Regions from separate parts of the Sphingomonas chlorellae genome, predicted to be linked through region 3. Evidence: predicted binding sites of a transcription regulator. Region 3 holds the regulator's gene; each other region holds the start of a gene.

Evidence for each region. The regulator LexA, encoded in region 3, represses DNA repair genes until DNA is damaged. The targets are predictions, from matches to a motif close to GTTCCNCNCTTGTTCT.
Region 1: radA (DNA repair protein RadA) is a predicted target of LexA. The motif match lies at 2,577-2,592, and genes of this name have one in related genera.
Region 2: ACT3CF_RS12615 (ImuA family protein) is a predicted target of LexA. The motif match lies at 2,593-2,608, and genes of this name have one in related genera.

The regions. Positions count from the first base shown of each region.
Region 1 is NZ_JBQXXM010000001.1:1,239,352-1,243,628, reverse strand. Features, by position in the region: gene ACT3CF_RS05700 (iron-sulfur cluster assembly scaffold protein) at 1-374, opposite strand, end outside; gene ACT3CF_RS05695 (CvpA family protein) at 471-1,103, opposite strand; gene radA (DNA repair protein RadA) at 1,179-2,555, opposite strand; gene ACT3CF_RS05685 (glycosyltransferase family 4 protein) at 2,699-3,853, shown strand; gene ACT3CF_RS05680 (DUF2218 domain-containing protein) at 3,866-4,207, opposite strand.
Region 2 is NZ_JBQXXM010000004.1:252,440-256,716, forward strand. Features, by position in the region: gene ACT3CF_RS12605 (alpha-ketoacid dehydrogenase subunit beta) at 1-958, opposite strand, end outside; gene ACT3CF_RS12610 (thiamine pyrophosphate-dependent enzyme) at 1,033-2,298, opposite strand; gene ACT3CF_RS12615 (ImuA family protein) at 2,641-3,384, shown strand; tRNA gene ACT3CF_RS12620 (tRNA-Arg) at 3,467-3,543, opposite strand; gene ACT3CF_RS12625 (hypothetical protein) at 3,594-4,007, opposite strand; gene nth (endonuclease III) at 4,019-4,277, opposite strand, start outside.
Region 3 is NZ_JBQXXM010000003.1:12,712-16,988, reverse strand. Features, by position in the region: gene trpD (anthranilate phosphoribosyltransferase) at 1-16, shown strand, start outside; gene trpC (indole-3-glycerol phosphate synthase TrpC) at 13-783, shown strand; gene ACT3CF_RS08845 (PilZ domain-containing protein) at 886-1,842, shown strand; gene lexA (transcriptional repressor LexA) at 1,934-2,623, shown strand; gene ACT3CF_RS08835 (ComEC/Rec2 family competence protein) at 2,617-4,277, opposite strand, start outside.

The sequences.
Region 1 (4,277 bases), on a different contig from region 3:
ATCGCGGGATGGCGGCCGGGATGGTCGCGTGCGGGGGCCAGCACGTCGATGCCGGGCCAGTCGGGCGCGTCGGCGCGCGTTCCCGCAAGCCAGTCGGCAAGCGCGTCGCGCGCCTGTTCGAGCGCGGCGGGCGAACGGCCGGGCGCCTGCGCGCGCAGCAGAGCCGCCGACGCCTGGCCGAGCGCACAGGCCTGGGCCGTCACCGCCACCGCCGCCACCCGGCCCGACGCGTCGACGCTCACCGCAACCCGCACGCTGCTGCCGCAGGTCCGCGAACGCCGCTCGACCTCGGCCCCCGGCGTTGCGATCCGGTCGTCAAAGGGAAGCGACGCGGCGAGCCGCAGGATCTGCGGGGTGTAAAGCGGTACGGTCATCGCCCTATGGATTAGGGTGCCGCGGCGGCAAGCGCGACCCCCGCCGACACGAAAAATGGCAAAACGGCCGCAGCACGGCGCGGCGGCGCGGCCGCGCTAGCGATCGGTGCTGTGGCGGCGATGCGTCGCGGCGGGGCGCGGGCGATGCGTGGCGGCGTTCGCCGCGGCATCGTCGTCGGTGGTCGCCGCGCCATTGTCGGCATCGTCTTCGCCGCCGAACACCGGCTCGCCCTTGCGCCGGCGGTCGACGAAGTCGGCGATCGTCGCGCTGGTCTTGTCGAGCATCGGATAGGTGGTGGCGCTGCGCATCCATTGCGGGCGGTGCGCGGGCCCGCCGCCGACGGTGTCGAGCACGAGCACGATCAGCAGGAAGGCGATGCTGACGAGGATCAGCCCCTTGAGCGCGCCGAAACCGAGGCCGAGCGCGCGGTCGATCGGGCCGATGAAGCTGTCGCGCACGCGGCCGCCGATATTGGCGGCGAGCAGCCGGCCGCCGAGATAGGTGCCGCCGGTGAGCAGCGCGAACGACAGCACCGCGCCCCCCTGGACCGTGCCGACGACGCCGCTCAGCACCTCGGCCAGCGGCGTGTGGAAGAGCTTGAGCGCCATCACGACGAGCAGCCAGGCGAGCAGCGACAGCACCTCGGCCACGAAACCGCGCAGAAAGCCCATCACCGCGGCGGCGCCGATCGCGATGAGCACGATGATGTCGAGTCCGGTAAGCGTCATTCGCATCTCCCGCGGGCGCCTATAGCCGAGCCGGGCGCGCCCGCGAAAGGGTGCCCGCGGATGCGCCGCACGGGCTCAGCCGCGGCCGAGCAGATGATCGACGAATGCGCCGAGCGAGCGGAACCCCGACAGCGCCAGCCCGCCCGATTCGGCCGCCTGGGCCGACGGGCCGAGCGCGCGCGAGAAACCGAGCTTTGCCGCCTCGCGACAGCGCAGCGCGCCATGCGCGACGGGGCGCACCTCGCCCGACAGCGCAACCTCGCCGAACGCCACCGCGTCGGTGGGCACCGGCCGCTCCGACAGTGCCGAGACGAGCGCCGCCGCCACCGCGAGATCGGCGGCGGGATCCTGGACGCGATAACCGCCGGCGATGTTGAGATAGACCTCGCATGCCGAGAAGCTGAGCCCGCATCGCGCCTCGAGCACCGCGAGGATCATCGCGAGCCGCCCCGAATCCCAGCCGACCACCGCGCGGCGGGGGGTCGCGCCGCTGGCGAGCCGGACGGTGAGCGCCTGCACCTCGACCAGCACGGGTCGCGTGCCCTCGAGCGCGGGAAAGACGACGGTGCCGCTGACATTCTCGTCGCGCTGGGTGAGGAACAGCGACGAGGGATTGCCGACTTCGGTGAGGCCGTCGGTGTGCATCGCGAACACGCCGATCTCGTCGGTGCCGCCGAAGCGGTTCTTCACCGCGCGCAGGATGCGGTAGAGATGGCTGCGCTCGCCCTCGAACGCGAGCACGGTGTCCACCATATGCTCGAGCACGCGCGGCCCGGCGATGCTGCCGTCCTTGGTGACATGGCCGACAAGCACGAGCGCGGTGCCGCGTTCCTTGGCAAAGCGGATCAGTTCGCCCGAGGCGGCGCGCACCTGGCTGACGGTGCCCGGCGCACCTTCGATCAGGTCGGAATGCATCGTCTGGATCGAATCGATGATGAGCAGGTCGGGCGGCGTCCCCGCACCGAGCGTGGTGAGGATGTCGCGCACCGACGTCGCCGCCGCGAGCTGGACCGGCGCCTGCCCCAGCCCCAGCCGGCGCGCGCGCAGCCGGACCTGATCCGCCGCCTCCTCGCCCGAGACATAGGCGACGCTGCGCCCCGCCGCGGCGAGCCGTGCCGCGGCCTGGAGCAGCAGCGTGGACTTGCCGATGCCCGGATCGCCGCCGATCAGCGTCGCCGACGCCTCGACGAAACCGCCGCCGAGCGCGCGATCGAGTTCGGCGATCCCCGTCGCCATGCGTTCGGGGAGCGGGATTTCGGCGTCGAGCCCGCTGAGCTGGATCGTGCGACCGCCCGACTGGAGATTGTGGCGCGCCTGAAAGGGCGTGGGCGCCACGGCCCCCGCATCCTCGACCATCGTGTTCCATTCACCGCAATCGCCGCATTGCCCCGCCCATTTGGACGAGACCGATCCGCAGACCTGACACACATAGCGCTTCTGGGGCTTTGCCATGGCGGCAAGGCTAGCCCAGGCGAAACGAAAAGGGAACAGACAAGCGCATCGCATCCGACGCGGCATGGCGGGGGCGCCGCGCCTGCAATCGGGCGCTTCCCCCGGTTGCCGCCCCTGCCCGCCCCGGCTATGCGCACGGTGCGATGAACGCCTCCGACCTCCGTGTCGCCCTTTTCAGCGGCAACTATAACTATGTCCGCGACGGCGCCAACCAGGCGCTGAACCTGCTCGCCGCGCACCTGCTGGCGGCGGGCGTGACGCTGCGCGTCTATTCGCCGACGACGGCGACCCCCGCCTTCGCGCCGACCGGCGATCTGGTCGACGTGCCGTCGGTGCCGCTGCCCGCGGGGCGCGACGAATACCGGCTCGCGCGCGGGCTCCCCGCGCGCGTGCGCCGCGACCTCGAAGCGTTTGCGCCCAACATCGTCCATTGCTCGGCGCCCGAATTCCTGGGCCATGCCGCGGTCAAATGGGCGCACCGGCACGGCGTCCCCGCGGTGGCATCGGTCCACACGCGCTTCGAAACCTATTTCCGCTATTACCGCGTCGGCTTTCTCGAGCCGCTGATCATCGGCATCCAGAAGCGCTTCTACAACCGGTTCGACCGGGTGATGCCGCCGTCGCAGAGCATGGTCGACCTGCTGCGCAGCTGGGGCGTCACCGCGCCGATGACGATCTGGTCGCGCGGGATCGACCATCACCGTTTCCGCCCCGACCGGCGCAGCCTGGAATGGCGGCGCGGGCTGGGCATCCCCGACGACGCGGTCGCGCTGGGCTTTCTGGGCCGGCTGGTGAAGGAAAAGGGCCTCGACATCTTTGCCGAGGTGGTCGCCGAGCTTCGCCGTCGCGGCGTGCCGCACAAGGTGCTGGTGATCGGCAAGGGCCCCGCCGAGCAATGGTTCGCCGAGCAGGCGCCCGAGGCGATCTTTGCCGGTTTCCAGTCGGGCGACGATCTGGGTCGGGCGGTCGCGTCGATGGACGTGTTCTTCAACCCCTCGGTCACCGAGACGTTCGGCAACGTCACCACCGAGAGCATGGCGGCGGGCGTTCCCGTCGTCGCCGCACGCGCGACGGGTGCCGTCGACCTGATCGAACAGGGCGTGACGGGCTTTCTGGTCGATCCCACCGACGTCGCGGGCTATGCCGACGCGATCGAGACGCTGGTGCGCGCCCCGGCGTTGCGCCACCGATTCAGCCTGGCCGGACGCGCCCGGGCGGCGGGTTATGTGTGGGAGACCGCGAACCAGGCGGTGCTCGACGCCTATCTGGAGCTGGCGCGCGCCCGCGCGGGCGACTGACGCACCGGCGGCTCAGCGCCAGTCGAACGCCAGCGGCGCCTCGCGAAAGGCAAAGCGATCGAGGTGGCGCGCCACCACATCCTGAAGCGCGGCGCATTGCGCGGGCGTGCTCGCGGCGATGCGGACGACCAGCGCTTCGGGCTCGGCGACGAAGGTGACGGTCGCATCGCCTGGGAAAATGCCGGCACGCCCCTCACGCGGGAACACGACCTCGCCCTGTTCGGGCGTGAAGCGCACCGCGAGATTGTGCGACCAGTGTTTGCACAATTGCTGGAGATAACGGCTGGCGCTGGCGGTGGGCACGCGCGCGGTGGCGGCGGCTGCAACGGCGGGATCGGGAACGCTTTCGGTCATGCTCGGCTCCGTACAGGGCGTCGACGGCAATGTGGCGGGGATGGCGGCCGGGACAAGGCACGGCCGCCAC
Region 2 (4,277 bases), on a different contig from region 3:
CGGGGAAATAGGCCCATTCGAGGCTGTGGGGATAGGGCGTGTCGAAACCGGTGACGCGTTCGATCGGGGCTTCGAGATGGTAGAAGCAGCGTTCCTGGACGAGCGCGGAAAGCTCCGCGCCGAAGCCCGACGTCCGCGTCGCTTCGTGAACGATCATGCAGCGACCGGTCTTCTCGACCGATTCCTCGATCGTCGCCAGGTCGAGCGGAACGAGCGTCCGCAGGTCGATGATTTCGGCATCGACCCCCATTTCGGCCACGGTGTTGGCCACGACATGGACCATGGTACCATAGCACAGGATCGTGACCGCCTCGCCGGGGCGCACCACCGCGGCCTTGCCCAGCGGGATGCGGTAATAGCCTTGGGGCACTTCGCTCGCGGGATGGCTCGTCCAGTTCTTGGCCGGACGATTGTAATAGCCGTCGAACGGGCCGTTATAGATCCGCTTGGGCTCGAAGAAGAGGACCGGATCATTGTCCTCGATCGCCGCGATCAGCAGCCCCTTGGCGTCATAGGGCGTTGACGGGATCACCGTTTTCAGCCCGGCGACATGGGTAAAGATGCCCTCCGGACTCTGGCTGTGCGTCTGGCCGCCAAAGATGCCGCCGCCGAACGGCGAGCGCACCGTGATCGGCGCGATGAAGTCGCCGTTCGACCGATACCGCAGACGGGCGGCTTCCGACACCAGCTGGTCGAGCGCCGGATAGATATAGTCGGCGAACTGGATCTCGGGCACCGGCCGCAGGCCATAGGCGCCCATGCCAATCGCCACGCCGATGATGCCGATTTCGGTAATCGGCGTATCGAACGCGCGCGTCTTGCCATATTTGGCCTGCAGCCCGGCCGTCGCACGGAACACGCCGCCGAAATAGCCGACATCCTCGCCCATCACGACGACGTTGGGATCGCGCGCCATCATCACGTCCATGGCGGAGTTGATCGCCTGGATCATGTTCATCCGGCTGGTCGCGGGGACGGCGCCCTCGGCCTCGTCGTGCATCGCGGCAGGCTCGTTCTGGTTCTCGGTGTTGCTCACAGTCCGGCGGCCTTTCGCTCGTCGAGCATCTGCTGGGACTGCTCGCGCAGGTGCCAAGGCATTTCCTCGTAAACGTCCTCGAACATCGTCTCGAAGGGCTGGTGCATGCCGTGGCCGAGCACGCCGTTCTTTTCGGCGGCCTTCTGCGCAGCCTTCACCTGTTCGGCGCATTCAAGGTCCATCGCCTCGTGCCGCGCGTCGTCCCATTCGCCGATCGCGACCAGATGCTGCTTCAGCCGGACGATCGGATCGCCGAGCGGCCAGGCGCCATATTCCTGCGCCGAGCGATAGGCGCTGGGATCGTCAGAGGTCGAATGGCCTTCGGCGCGATAGGTGAAATGCTCGATCAGCGTCGGTCCCTGATTGGTCCGCGCACGCTCGGCCGCCCACTGCATCGCGGCATAGACCGCCAGCACGTCGTTGCCGTCGACCCGCAGTCCGGCGATGCCATAGCCGATCGCACGCGCGGCGAACGTCGTCGATTCGGCGCCCGCAAATCCCGAAAAGCTCGAGATTGCCCATTGGTTGTTGACGACGTTGAGAATGACCGGCGCGCGATAAACGCTGGCAAAGGTACAGGCCGAATGAAAGTCGCCTTCCGCGGTCGATCCCTCGCCGCACCAGGTGGCGGCGATGCGGGTGTCGCCGCGCGCAGCACTCGCCATCGCCCATCCCACCGCCTGCGGATATTGGGTAGTCAGATTGCCCGAGATCGAAAAGAAGCCATGGTCGCGCGCCGAATACATGATCGGCAGCTGCCTTCCCTTCAGCGGGTCGGCACGGTTCGAATAGATCTGGTTCATCATCATCTCGAGCGGGTAGCCGCGCGTGATGAGAATCCCCTGCTGGCGGTATGACGGAAAACACATGTCGTCCGCGGCAAGCGCAAGCGCGGCACCGATCGAAACCGCCTCCTCGCCCGTCGACTTCATGTAGAAGCTGGTCTTGCCCTGTCGCTGCGCACGGAACATCCGTTCGTCAAATGCCCGGGTCAGTGCCATGCTGCGCAGCATCCGACGCAACACATCCGGCGAAAGCCGGGGATTCCACGGCCCGACAGCCTGTCCGCTTTCATCCAGAACGCGGATCAATCCATAAGCCAGTTCGTGGAAACCGGAGGCCTTATCCGCGGTGTCCGGTCGACGCGACGCACCGGCAGGGGGAATGTCGAGATCGCTGAAATCGGCGACGTCGCCCGGCCGGAATCGCGGCTCGGGGACGTGGAGCGAAAGCGGGGGCAGATTGGCGCGCGAAGCGTCCATAGTCTCTCCGAAGGCCGATCCGCGTCGTCGGGAGCAACGCGCGGACTTGATTTTTGGCATTGTTATAAAGTTTCAAATCGCTTGTCGAGTAAGTCAGCAGGGCTGACCTTTTTGATTAGAAACCAGCCCTGAATCGTAACTTCGTTATTTCAGTCCAGCAATCTTCGGCCAGTTTATTGCGGCATCCTAGGCCGAGCTTGCGCCGAACGCATCCGCGCGAATCGCATCGCGCAATCAGGCGCCCGCCTTTGGGCGCGGCTCCCAGCGACCTGCCGATTGACTTCGGCTCGAAATGGAACAAAAAACGAACAACGAGTTCTGATCCACACAAGACGGAAAGCCATGGCCGATCCCGCCATCCCAGCCTCTTTGCGCGAGCAGTTGCGGGCGGCAGAGACCAGCAGCTTCCGTCGTCGCCTGGTTCTTCCATTCGGAATCGAAACGATCGATTCGCGGTTGACCGATGGCGGCTTCCGCCTCGACTCGCTCCACGAAATTGCGGGCGCTGGGGCGCATGAGGATGACGAATGTGCCGCAACGCTGTTCGCCGCGGGTCTGGCAGGCCGCGCATGGGGCCCGATATTGTGGGTCGTGCGGCGCCGCGACCTGTTCGCGCCCCGCGTCGCACAGGCAGGCCTCGATCCCAAACGCATCATCTATGCCGAAGCGAGCGACGATACCGAATTGCTCGCAATCATGGAGGAGGGCCTACGTCATCAAGGCCTCGGGGCAGTGATCGGTGAGGTGCAGCGCATCAGCACGAATGCGACACGGCAACTGCAGCGGGCGGCTGAGGGGGGACGCACGATTGCCCTGCTGCTCAAGCGCCACGGACGCGGAGGCAGCGCCCCGCTGAGAGCGCCTTCTGCCGCGGTGACGCGATGGCAGGTCGGCCGCGTCCCTTCGGAATCGACACCCCTCGCCGCGCGCGGCCGCGCGCGCTGGCAACTCACCCTTGTCCATCAACGCGAGGGAGAGTCTTTCGAAATCGTGGTGGAAGCATGCGATGCGTCAGGGCGTTGCGCCCTTCCCGCACCGACATCCCGGCCCGGCCCCCGCACGCAATTCCCCCGCGCAGCCGCCTGAGCGCCCTTACCGATCCCGGCGAGCATGGCCCAAACGGACTCGAGGCCCCCATAGGCTGGGCATTTGGCGATTAGGAAAAGGCTGGCGCACCCGACAGGATTCGAACCTGTGGCCTCTGCCTTCGGAGGGCAGCGCTCTATCCAGCTGAGCTACGGGTGCGTGGGGAAGCCGCCTAGCAAAGCAATTGCCGCGACGCCAGCGCCTTTTCGCTATTTCGACGCCTTGGCAGGCTTGGCGATCGTCACCGGCTCAAACTGGCCCAGACCGCATGTCGCACCGCGCGTCAGTCCAGGCCCCTGCAGTACCGTGATCGTATCGACAGAACAAAGTTGCCCGACGCTGGTTTTGTAAAGGAACCGTTCCTCGAACCCCAGGCCCGGACAGGCCCCGCCGGACAGGCGATTGCGGTACACCTTGCCGCCGCGCATGTAGAAATCGATCGTCGAATCATCGCGAACGCGGGTCTGCTGGATATCGATGGTGCGGACGCAATCGACCGGCTTGCCCGCCGGGGTCGCCACAGGGATCGTTGCATGCTGGTCACCATGCGCGGCATGGCTCTCCTGCGCCGGCAGCGAGGGAGCCGCCGTGGCCAGGGCAAGGGTGGCGAGAAGCAGACGCATCGCAATCCTCCTCAATCGGGCCCGACAACCTGCTTGTGCCGGGCCGGCGCAGGCGTCTTTGGCCTGAATGCACACAGGTCGGCGACCGGGCAGCGCCAGCATTCGGGCGTGCGAGCCTTACAGATATATCGGCCGTGCAAGATTAACCAGTGATGAGCGTGCAGCCGGAACGGCTGCGGCACCACCTTTTCGAGCCCCTTTTCAACCGCAAGCGGCGTCTTTCCCGGGGCCAGGCCGGTACGATTCGCCACGCGAAAGATGTGCGTGTCG
Region 3 (4,277 bases):
GATCGATTTCGTATGACGACGATGCTCGACACCATTCTGGAGACCAAGCGCCGCGAGGTCGCCGAACGCCGGCGCGCGCCGCGCGAATACCCCGCCCCCACCGCGCCGCGCGGGTTCAAGGCCGCGCTCGACGCCAGGGTGGCGGCGGGCGGGTTCGGGCTGATCGCCGAGATCAAGAAGGCGAGCCCGTCCAAGGGGCTGATCCGCGCCGATTTCGATCCGCCCGCGCATGCCCGCGCCTATGCCGAGGGCGGTGCGGCGTGCCTGTCGGTGCTGACCGACCATGATTATTTCCAGGGACATGAGGACTATCTGATCGCCGCCCGCGCGGCCTGCCCGCTGCCGGTGCTGCGCAAGGACTTCATGGTCGATCCCTGGCAGGTGGGCGAGGCGCGCGCGATGGGGGCCGACGCGATCCTGATCATCGTCGCCGCGCTCGACGACGGGCAGATGGCGGAGATCGAGGCCGCGGCGATCGAGGCGGGCATGGACGCGCTGATCGAAGTGCACGATGCAGCCGAGCTCGAGCGGGCATTGCGGCTCAAGTCGCGCCTGATCGGGGTGAACAACCGCAATCTCAAGGACTTCAGCGTCGATCTTCGTCGCACCTATGAACTGGTTCGGCTCGCGCCGGCGGGATGCACCTTTGTCGCCGAGAGCGGGCTGACATCGCGTGCCGACCTCGACGCGATGGCGGCGCATGACGTGCGTTGCTTCCTGATCGGCGAGGCATTGATGCGCCAGCCCGACGTCGCGGCGGCCACGCGGGCGCTGATCGGCTGAGGCGCCTGCGCGGTGCGGTAGGGAATCCACAACCATCCGTCTTAACCGCGCCTTCAGCAACGCGGTCCAGAGTCCGGCACGGGCGCTGGGATTAGACCAAGAATGTACCAGTTACTGGGATCGGCAACGCTGTTTTCGCTGCTGCCCGACATCCATTCCTCGACCGACCTCCCCGATCCGGCGGCGTGCGATTTCGAATCGGCGGCGATCGAACTGGCCGAGGACGAGCATGGCTGTGCGGTGCTGTGTCTGGGCGCGCACGCCGCGACGCTGAGCCTGCCCGCCGCCGAGGCGCTGGCCGCCGCGCCCGAGGCGACGCTGCGGCTGGCGACCGGCGAACGCATCGCCGGACGGATCGAACCCGGCGACAACGCGCGCGCGCTGTTCCGTTATGCCGAGCCGATCGACGTGGTGGGCGTGCTCGCGCGGACGCTTGCCGCGCTTCCCGCCGACCGCCGGCGGATGCCGCGCGTCGCGATCTGGCACAAGGCGACGCTCCGGTGCGGCGACGACACCGATTTCGTGCTGGTGCGCAACATCTCGCAGCGCGGCGTGGGCATCGAGACGAGCCGCCCGCTGGCCGAGGCCGACAATGTGCAACTGCTGCTCGACGCGCTGACGCCGCTGAGCGGCACGGTGCGGTGGGTGAACGGCCGCCATGCCGGGCTGGCGCTCGACGACGAGATCGGCTGGCAGACGCTGATGCCGTGGCTCCGCGCGCTGCCGAAGCACAGCCAGCCGGCCGCGCCGGTCGACGGCGCCGAGGCAGGGGCGATCATGCCCGACCTGCGCGCGATCCGCATCGACCTGCCCGTCCGGCTGCGGCGCGGCGTGCAGTGGTGGAACGCGCGCGCACGATCGCTGACGCGCAACCTGGTCGAGCTCGAGACGCGCGCCGGCTGTGCGCCGGGCACGAACCTGTGGGTGTCGTTGCCGGGCATCGGCGGCGGCCCCGCCAATGTGATCGACGCAGCCCCCGACCGGCTGCTCTGCGCGTTCCGCCTGCCGCTTCCCGAACGCGCGATGGGGCTGGCGCGGGGGCATCTGAGCCACGACTGACCCGAGACGACGCGCGAACACGCGGCATCGCTTGACAGCGCACGGGAACATTGCGTAAACGTTCCTCGTCTGTTCTGGACGGAGGACCTGGATGCTCACGCGCAAGCAGCACGAGCTCATCTGCTTCATTGCCGATCGACTGGCCGAGACCGGGGTTTCGCCCTCGTTCGAGGAGATGAAGGATGCGCTCGACCTCAAGTCGAAGTCGGGGGTGCACCGGCTGATCAGCGCGCTGGAAGAGCGGCAGTTCATCCGGCGCCTGCCCAACCGCGCCCGCGCGCTGGAAGTGCTGCGGATGCCCGAGCGTCCCGAGGCACGGAAGGGCCATGGCAGCGCCCGCGCCGCCGCGGCGTCTCCTGCGCCTGCGCCCGCCGCACCCGAGCCGCCGCGCGCCGCCAACGACGTCATCGAGATCCCGCTGCACGGGCGGATCGCGGCGGGTACGCCGATCGAGGCGCTCGAAGGCTCGTCGATGCTGCCGGTTCCCGCGGCGCTGCTGGGCGCGGGCGATCATTATGCACTCGAGGTATCGGGTGACTCGATGGTCGAAGCGGGGATTCTCGACGGCGATTATGCGCTGATCCGTCGTACCGAAGTCGCGCGCGACGGCGAGATCGTGGTGGCGCTGATCGACGACAGCGAGGCGACGCTCAAATATTTCCGTCACGAGGGCGCGATGATCCGGCTCGACCCGGCGAACCGTGCCTATGACGCGCAGCGCTATCGCCCCGATCAGGTGCGCGTTCAGGGCCGGCTGGCCGGGCTGCTCCGCCGCTACTGAGGCTGGGGCGCCCCCGGCCGCCGGTGTGCGCGGGCCTGGGGCGCGACTTCGGCCGGAAGCACACGCAGCGGGCGTTCCCACGGATGCCCGGCGCCGGTGCGGACGGTGGCAAGGCGTGCCGGAAAGCGGATCGCCACCCCGCCCGTCCGCGCCAGCAGCGGGCGATCGAGCCGAAGCCAGCGCGGCACGCATCCGCGCGGCAGGGCGCGGTCGCTGACGACGAGGTCCGCCGCGGCGCAGAGCGGCAGCAGCTGCTCCCGCGCGATCGGATAGGGGCTTCGCGTCGCGACCACGCGCCAGCGCCCGTCCGGACGAACGATATCGACGACGCACAGATCGGGGCTGCACCGCGCCTCCGGCAACGGATCGAACGCATCGAGTGCGTCGAAGGGCGGTGGGCTGCCCGCGCTTTCGCCGAGCATCGTGCGGACATAATCGCCCGCACGCTCCCGCAGCAGCCGCACCGAACCATCGGCGGCACGCAGGGCGACGTGGCGGCCGTCGCCGGTGACGATGAGGTCGGGCGGCGGCGTGGCGACGGCCCAGAGCGCTCCGGCAAGGATCGGCGCCGCGCCCAGCAGGCGCAATCGTGTCCGCCACAGCGCGAGCCACAACCCGCCCGCGACGATCAGCGCGAATGCCCCGCCCGGCATGGCGGGAAGGCTGGCGTTGGCGCCGGGCGCTGCGGCGACGAGATGCGCGAGCCCGAGCAGCAGGCCAAGCGCCCTGCCCGCCACCCACCAAAGCGGCGCCCCCAGCCCGGCCAGATCGAGGAGCAGCGCCAGCGCCTCGACGGGCATGATGACGAAGGTGGTCAGCGGGATCGCGACAAGGTTGGCGACCGATCCGTAGAGCCCGCTGCGATGGAAATGGAACAGCGCGATCGGCGTCAGCGCCAGTTCGACGACGATGCCGGTGACGAGCAGCCCGGCGAGCGCACGCCCCCAGCCGGCAAGCCGCCCCTCGTCGCGTGCGGCGAACCAGCGTTCGATGCGGGGCGATTCGTGGAGCGCGACGATCGCGGCGACGGCCGCAAAGCTGAGCTGGAAGCTGGCGCCGACCAGCGAGGCGGGTGCGACGAGCAGCACCACCACCGCGCCGGCCGCAACCAGGCGCAGCGTCATCGCCTCACGCCCCAGCACAAGCGCCAGCAACACGAGCAACGCCGCGACGCACGACCGCAGCGTGGGCACCTGCGCGCCGGTGAGCCAGGTATAGCCGATCGCGGCGGCGGCACCGGCAAGCGCCGCGACCAGCGGCAGGCGGACGCGCAGCGCAAGGCCGGGCACGAGCACGAGCAGGCGGAGCGCGATCGTCATCGCCGCGGCGGTGACCGCGCTGACATGAAGGCCGCTCACCGAAAGCAGATGCGCGAGCCCCGAACGGCGCATCGCCTCGGCATCTTCGGCGGCGATCGCCCCTTCATCGCCGGTCGCCAGCGCCGCGGCGATCCCCCCGGCGCTGCCGGGCAGCCGGTCGAGAATGTGCGCGGTGAGCGCGGCGCGCAACCCCGGCCCCTGCGCGGGGGACGCGACGACGAGCACCGGCGGATCGAGCGCCCGCCCGACCGCCCCCAGTCCGTCGAACCAGGCCGCGCGCGCAAAGTCATAGGCACCGGGCACCGCCGGCCCCGGCGGCGGCATCAGCCGCGCGC